2 regions of the Uniformispora flossi genome follow, and region 1 is predicted to be linked to the other one. Evidence: riboswitches for the same ligand, from Rfam matches in the RefSeq annotation. Region 1 holds a riboswitch; the other holds the start of a gene.
The links. Region 1 has a riboswitch for S-adenosylmethionine ahead of ACPA54_RS19145 (aminotransferase class V-fold PLP-dependent enzyme). Riboswitches for the same ligand answer to the same signal wherever they lie in the genome.
Positions count from the first base shown of each region.

Region 1 (3,398 bases):
TTGAGGTTCTGCTCCCCCGCGGGCGCGTCCGGCGCACCGCACTCGGTGGGCGCGTCCGAGCGGCCGCCGAGGAGCTTGCGCACCAGCGGGTGCGCGCAGAACAGGCCGTCGCGGACGCCGATGCCGTACTCCGCGGACAGTGCGGCGGCGAACCGCGAGCTGTTCCACCCCTCCACCACGAACGACAGCACCGAGACGCGCGCCGACTCGGGACCGAACAGGTCGAGCGTGCGCACCTCCGGAATGTCCGCGAGCCCCGCGCGCAGCCGCGCCAGCAGCGCTTCCTCGCGCGCGGCGAGCGCCTCCAGGCCGGCCTCGTCGAGCGCGCGGCACGCCGACGCGATCGCGTAGGCACCGACGACGTTCGGCGAACCGGCCTCGTGCCGGGCCGAACCGCCGTTCCACTCCACGGCGTCCGCGGTCACGGTCTTGCTCGCGCCGCCGCCCGCCAGGTACGGCTCGGCCTCCGCGAGCCAGTCGCCGCGCCCGGCCAGCACGCCCGCGCCGAACGGCGCGTACAGCTTGTGCCCGGAAAAGGCGACCCAGTCCACGTCGAGCCCGGCGAGCGACACCTTGTGGTGCGGCGCGAGCTGCGCGGCGTCCAGCACGATGCGCGCGCCGTGCCGGTGCGCGGTGGCGGCGAGTTCGGCGACCGGGAACAGCTCGCCGGTGACGTTGGACGCGCCGGTCACGCACACCAGCCGCGGCGTGCCCGGGTCGCTCGCGGCGAGGGCGGCGTCCAGCGCGGCGACCGCTTCGGCGTGGCTGCCGGGCGCGGGCAGCTGGGTGACGTCGGCGGTGCGGCGCCACGGCAGCAGCGCCGCGTGGTGCTCGGTCTCGAACACGAACACCCGGGTGCCGGCCGGGAGCGCGGCGGCGAGCAGGTTGAGGGAGTCGGTGGTGCCGCGGGTGAACAGCACGACATCGTCGGCGCGGGCGTCCAGGTAGCCGGCGACGGTGGCGCGGCTCTGCTCGTACAGGTCCGTGGACAGCTGCGACAGGTAGCCGGCACCGCGGTGCACGCTGCCGTAGTACGGCAGGTAGGCGGCCACGTCGTCCCACACCCGCTGGAGACACGGCGCGCTGGCCGCGTAGTCGAGGGCCGCGTATTCGGCGTCGCCGCCGGTGACCAGCGGGACCCGCACGTCGCGCCCGACGACCGGCAGCGGCACGGGCAGCACACCGTCGACCGAAGCGGAGAAAACGGAAGATTCGGCAACGAAAGCGACAGCGGACATGGCGAGCCTCCAGGGTCGAGGACCCCGGAATGCCAGTGCGTCGAGAGGGTCCGCGCTTGCCGGAGCGCTGCTGCGTCCGGCCTGGTCATCACCCGGGGCACCCCGCCGCGGAGGAGGGTTGCCGGACAGCAAGCCGGGGCCAAAACGCTGTCACTCGTGACCTGGAAGGATTATTACCGCATCAGCGGCTGCGGCTCAACACGGATATCGGCCGTCCCGCATCGCGAGACGGCCGATACCGGCGTGTGGAACGGGGTTCAGTCGAAGGAGCGCGTGGTCTCGACCCACCGGTCGAGCGCCGCTTGGGCCTTGCCCGAATCGATGGCGTCCGCCGCGCGGGCGATGCCGTCCGCGAGCCGATCGGCGAGCGGCGTGTCGTCGGCCGGGTGCAGGGCGGCCAGCGCCGCCGCGGAGTTGAGCAGCACGGCATCCCGGACGGGGCCGCGCTCACCCGCGAGCAGCTGCCGCACGACCCCGGCGTTGTGCGCCGCGTCGCCGCCGCGCAGCGCCTCGATCGGCACCTGCGCGATGCCGAAGTCGCGCGGGTCGACCCGGTCTTCGCGGACCTCGCCGTCGCGGGCGATCCACACCTTGGACGTGGTGGTGATGGTCAGCTCGTCGAGGCCGTCGTCGCCGCGGAACACCAGCGCCGACGCGCCGCGCCGGGCGAACACACCCGCCATCAGCGGCGCCATGCGCGGGTCCGCCACCCCGACCGCGGCGTGCGGAGCGCGCGCCGGGTTGGTCAGCGGGCCCAGGATGTTGAACGTCGTCTGCACGCCGAGTTCGCTGCGAGCCTGCGCCGCGTGCCGCAGCGACGGGTGGAAGCGCTGCGCGAAGCACAGCGTGACCCCGGCGTCGACGGCGGTGCGCACCACCTGCTCGGGCGTCAGGTCCAGCCGCACGCCGAGGGCTTCGAGGACGTCGGCGGCGCCGCTCGCGGAGGACGCCGACCGGTTGCCGTGCTTGACGACCGTGGCGCCGGTCCCGGCGACCACGATCGCGGACATCGTGGAGATGTTGACGGTCCGGGCCCGGTCGCCGCCGGTGCCGACGATGTCGACGATCGGACCGGGCACCTCGATGGTGACCGCGTGCCCGTACATCGCGTCGACGAGGCCGGTGACCTCGTCGACGGTCTCGCCCTTGGCGCGCAGTGCCACGACGAACCCGGCGATCTGCACCGGCGTCGCCTCGCCCGACATGATGCGGTCCATCGCCCAGGCGGTGGTCGGCGCGTCGAGGTCCTCGCCGTGCATCAGCGCCGTGAGAACGTCCGGCCAGGACCGGCCCTGCCCGGGGTTGGTGCTCTTCACCGCTGCCGAGGCCGAGGCGCTCATGGTCCGCTCCCGCGTGACGTGTCCGATCAGGTCGGACTCAGCGTAGCCGCGCGCGGCAAGCGCATTCCGGCGTGTCCGCAGGATGGTCGGCGCGCGCCTCGGACATGCCCGAGGCGCGTCGGCCGGTCAGGAAGCGCGCGTGCGGGCCGCGGCACGGGTCCGCAGCAGGCCCGCCGCGGACGCCGCGAGGGTGACCGGGTCGAGCGGGTGCGACACCACCGCGTCGGCGCGGCACCAGGTCGCCAGCCACGCGTCCTGCGGGCGGCCGACCAGCACGAGCACCGGCGGGCAGTTGTAGACCTCGTCCTTGAGCTGGCGGCAGATGCCCATCCCGCCGGCGGGCGCGGCCTCGCCGTCGAGGACCACCAAGTCGTAGCCGCCCTTGTCCATCCGGGCGATGACCGCGGGTTCGGTCGCGCACTCGTAGTACTCCAGCCGCGGCACGTCCGCCGCGGGGCGCCGGCCGAGCGCGAGCATGACCTTCTGCCGAGTGTTGCGGTCGTCGCTGTACACGAGGACGGTCATGGTGTCGCCGCTGTGCGCCATAGCCACCTGCCCTGGTCGTCGTCCGCCGGCGTCCGCCGCCCGGAGCCCGGATGCGGTCCCGCTGTGATCCGCGTTACAACACCGCGGATGCTACCCCTCGCGGATCACGGACTCCAAGCACGTGATCGACATCAGGACGGCGGGCCGAGCAGCCGCCACCCTTCCGCGTCCCCCCCGAGCCGCTGGGCGAGGCCGGCCATGCGGGTGCGTTCGCGCGCGAGTTCGAGGGCGGTGACCTTCTGCTGCCGGTCGGCGTGCGTCGTCCCGTCCGGGC
Region 1 covers NZ_JBMULZ010000008.1:29,338-32,735, reverse strand. Annotated here, with positions in the region: gene ACPA54_RS19145 (aminotransferase class V-fold PLP-dependent enzyme) at 1-1,238, opposite strand, end outside; SAM riboswitch class IV at 1,286-1,400, opposite strand; gene trpD (anthranilate phosphoribosyltransferase) at 1,496-2,578, opposite strand; gene ACPA54_RS19135 (response regulator) at 2,705-3,124, opposite strand; gene ACPA54_RS19130 (hypothetical protein) at 3,256-3,398, opposite strand, start outside.

Region 2 (3,398 bases), on a different contig from region 1:
TTCGTTTATTGCGGGATCAACAACCGCCCGCGACGGCCGGGATCACCGAGACGTTCGCACCGTCCGGCGTCGCGGTCTGCAGGCCGTCCGCGAAACGCACGTCGTCGTCGTTGACATAGACGTTCACGAACCGGCGCAGCTTGCCGGTGTCGTCGAGCACGCGCGCCGCGATGCCCGGGTAGCTCTTCTCCAGCGACTCGACGACCTCGGCCAGCGTCGCGCCCTCGGCGGTGACCTCGGCGGCGCCGTCGGTGTAGGTGCGCAGGATCGTCGGAATGCGGACGGAAACGCTCATCTGTGTCATCAACCTTTCGAGGCTCTTACGGAGGCGGCGTCAGGCCAGGCCGGCCGCGCGGAACGCGTCCAGCGAAGGGCGGATGGTCGCGGTCGCGCCCGTCGTGCCCTCGATGGCGTCCAGGGTCTTGAGTCCGTCGCCGGTGTTGAGGACGACGGTCGTGGCGTCCGGGTCCAGCTGCCCGGTCTCCACCAGCTTGCGCAGCACGCCGACGGTCACGCCGCCCGCGGTCTCGCCGAAGATGCCCTCGGTCCGGGCCAGCAGCTTGATCGCGTCGACGACCTGCGTGTCGTCGACGTCCTCCACCGCGCCGCCGGTCCGCTTGCACACGTCGAGCACGTAGGGCCCGTCCGCCGGGTTGCCGATGGCCAGGGACTTGGCGATGGTGTCCGGCTTGACCGGCCGGATCACGTCGTGCCCGGCCTTCCACGCGGCGGACACCGGCGAGCAGCCCTCGGCCTGCGCCCCGAAGATCTTGTAGGGGGCGTCCTCGACCAGGCCGAGCTTGATCAGCTCGCGGAAGCCCTTGTCGATCTTGGTGAGCTGCGAGCCGGACGCGATCGGGATCACGATCTGCTCGGGCAGCCGCCAGCCGAGCTGCTCGGCGATCTCGTAGGCCAGCGTCTTGGAGCCCTCGCCGTAGTACGGCCGCAGGTTGACGTTGACGAAGCCCCATCCCTCGCCGACCGGGTCGCCGATCAGCTCCGAGCAGAATCGGTTGACCTCGTCGTAGGTGCCCTCGATCGCGACCAGCTCGCCGCCGTAGGCGGCCGCCGTGACGACCTTGCCGGCCTCCAGGTCGGACGGGATGAACACGCAGGAGCGCAGGCCCGCCCGGGCGGCCGCGGCGCCGACGGCACCGGCCAGGTTCCCGGTCGACGAGCAGGAGAGCGTGGTGAAGCCGAAGTTGCGGGCCGCCTCGAGGGCGATGGCCACCACGCGGTCCTTGAACGAGTGCGTCGGGTTGCCCGAGTCGTCCTTGACGTACAGGTCCTTCAGGCCCAGCTCGCGGCCCAGGTTGCGGGCCGCGACCAGCTTGGTGAAGCCCGGGTTGAGGTTCGGGCGGGAGGCCACGTCCGCGGACACGGGCAGCAGCGGCGCGTACCGCCAGATGCTGTTCGGACCGGCTTCGATCTGCTCGCGGGTCACGCCGCCGGAGAAGTCGTAGGCGACCTCCAGCGGCCCGAAACAGAACGCACACGCGAAGATCGGGCCGAGGTCGTAGCGCTCACCGCATTCGCGGCACGACAAGGCGGCCGCGGGGCCGAAGGCACCGGAGGTCAGGGCGGCGGAATCGATCGTGGGTGTAGCCATGGCGAGGCCTCTCTCCTCATCTTCCCCACGGGGGTTCCCGCGGGACGGACTTGGCACCAGTCCGCCGGGAGGCCCGCGTGCAATGCACATGGGTACCGATCGGATGGTTGCCGGGGCTTCAACGGGCCGTTCCCTCTGCCCCTCTGGATGAGCTGTATGGCGGGCTAGTGGGCCGTATCACCGGCTCGTGCACCGCATTTGTCCGGGTCGACGTGCGATCGTCGTACCTCGTGACGAAGACTGTAACCGAAGCGGCCACCCGCCGATCATCGCCGTCCGCCACGCGAGACGATAGACACACGAATCGCACGATGCGCGCAAGAAGCGACAGGGGAACGTCACAGTGCTGCCCGAGGTGAGCCGCTGGCTGGACCGGAGGTCCTCGACCGCCGCCGATTGGCCGGTCCCGAAGCTGGTGGAAGCAAAGCGGGCAGGGCAGATCCGGGTCAGCGTGGTGCTGCCGGCCCTCGACGAGGAGCCGACCGTCGGGGCGATAGTCCGCACGATCCGCAGCGAGCTGATGGAGCGCCACCCGCTCGTCGACGAGCTGGTCGTGGTCGACTCCGGGTCCACCGACCGCACTGCCGACGTCGCCGCCGCGGCGGGCGCCCGCGTGGTGCACCGCGACGAGATCCTGCCCCGGCTGCCCGCGGTGCGCGGCAAGGGCGAGGTGCTGTGGCGATCGCTTCTCGCCACGACCGGCGACCTCGTCTGCTTCGTCGACGCCGACCTGCGCGGGTTCTCCGCGGACTTCGTGTCCGGCATCCTCGGCCCGCTGCTGACCGACCCGTCCGTGCAGCTCGTGAAGGCGATGTACGACCGGCCGCTGGAGATCGGCGACACCGTGGTGCCCGCGGGCGGCGGCCGGGTCACCGAGTTGGTCGCGCGTCCCCTGCTCAACATGTACTGGCCGGAACTCGCCGGGTTCGTGCAGCCGCTCGGCGGCGAGTACGCGGTGCGCCGCCACCTCCTGGAACGCCTGCCGTTCCCGTGCGGCTACGGCATCGAGACCGCGATGCTCGTCGACACCCTGAACCTGGTCGGCCTGGACGCGATGGCGCAGGTCGACGTGGGCGTGCGGCGGCACAGCCACCAGGACGAAGCCGGGCTCGGCCGGATGGCGGGCGAGATCTGGCAGGCGGTGCTGGAGCGGCTGCACCGCGACGGCCGGGTGCGCAAGGGCGCGGGCGGCCTCAACACGCTGTTCGCCCAGTTCGAACGCGACGAGAAGGGGTTCCGGGTGACCAGCCACGACGTGGCCGCGCACGAACGGCCCCCGATGATCACGATCCCGGAGTACCGCGCCCGCGACGCGCTCGCCGGCTGATCCCGCGGGCAGTCCCGGACGCCGTGCCGGGTCGCGCCCGGGTGCGCGGCACGGCTCCGGGGTTTGTCCGACCGGCCGGATGGCTAGGTTTGCAGGCATGAGCGCCCAAGCACGTGTCCTTGTCGCGTCCAACCGCGGTCCGGTGTCGTTCCACGCCGAGGACGACGGTTCGCTGAGCGTCCGGCGCGGCGGCGGCGGACTCGTGTCCGGGCTCTCCGCGGCAGGCCAGGGCACCGGCGCGGTGTGGGTGTGCGCGGCGCTGTCGGAGGCGGACCGCACCGCGGCGCGGGAAGCGCCGGCCGGGCGGATCGACCGGGCCGGGTACGACACCGGCGGACTGGCCGTCCACATGCTGGACATCGACCCGGGGACGTTCGCGCGGGCCTACAACGCCATAGCCAATTCGACGCTGTGGTTCATCCACCACATGCTGTACGACACGGCGACCACGCCGGTCTTCGA
Region 2 covers NZ_JBMULZ010000004.1:451,520-454,917, forward strand. Annotated here, with positions in the region: gene ACPA54_RS11890 (ubiquitin-like small modifier protein 1) at 17-295, opposite strand; gene thrC (threonine synthase) at 335-1,609, opposite strand; SAM riboswitch class I at 1,623-1,763, opposite strand; gene ACPA54_RS11900 (glucosyl-3-phosphoglycerate synthase) at 1,953-2,936, shown strand; gene ACPA54_RS11905 (alpha,alpha-trehalose-phosphate synthase (UDP-forming)) at 3,034-3,398, shown strand, end outside.
Region 2: another riboswitch for S-adenosylmethionine. It lies ahead of thrC (threonine synthase); the one in region 1 lies ahead of ACPA54_RS19145 (aminotransferase class V-fold PLP-dependent enzyme).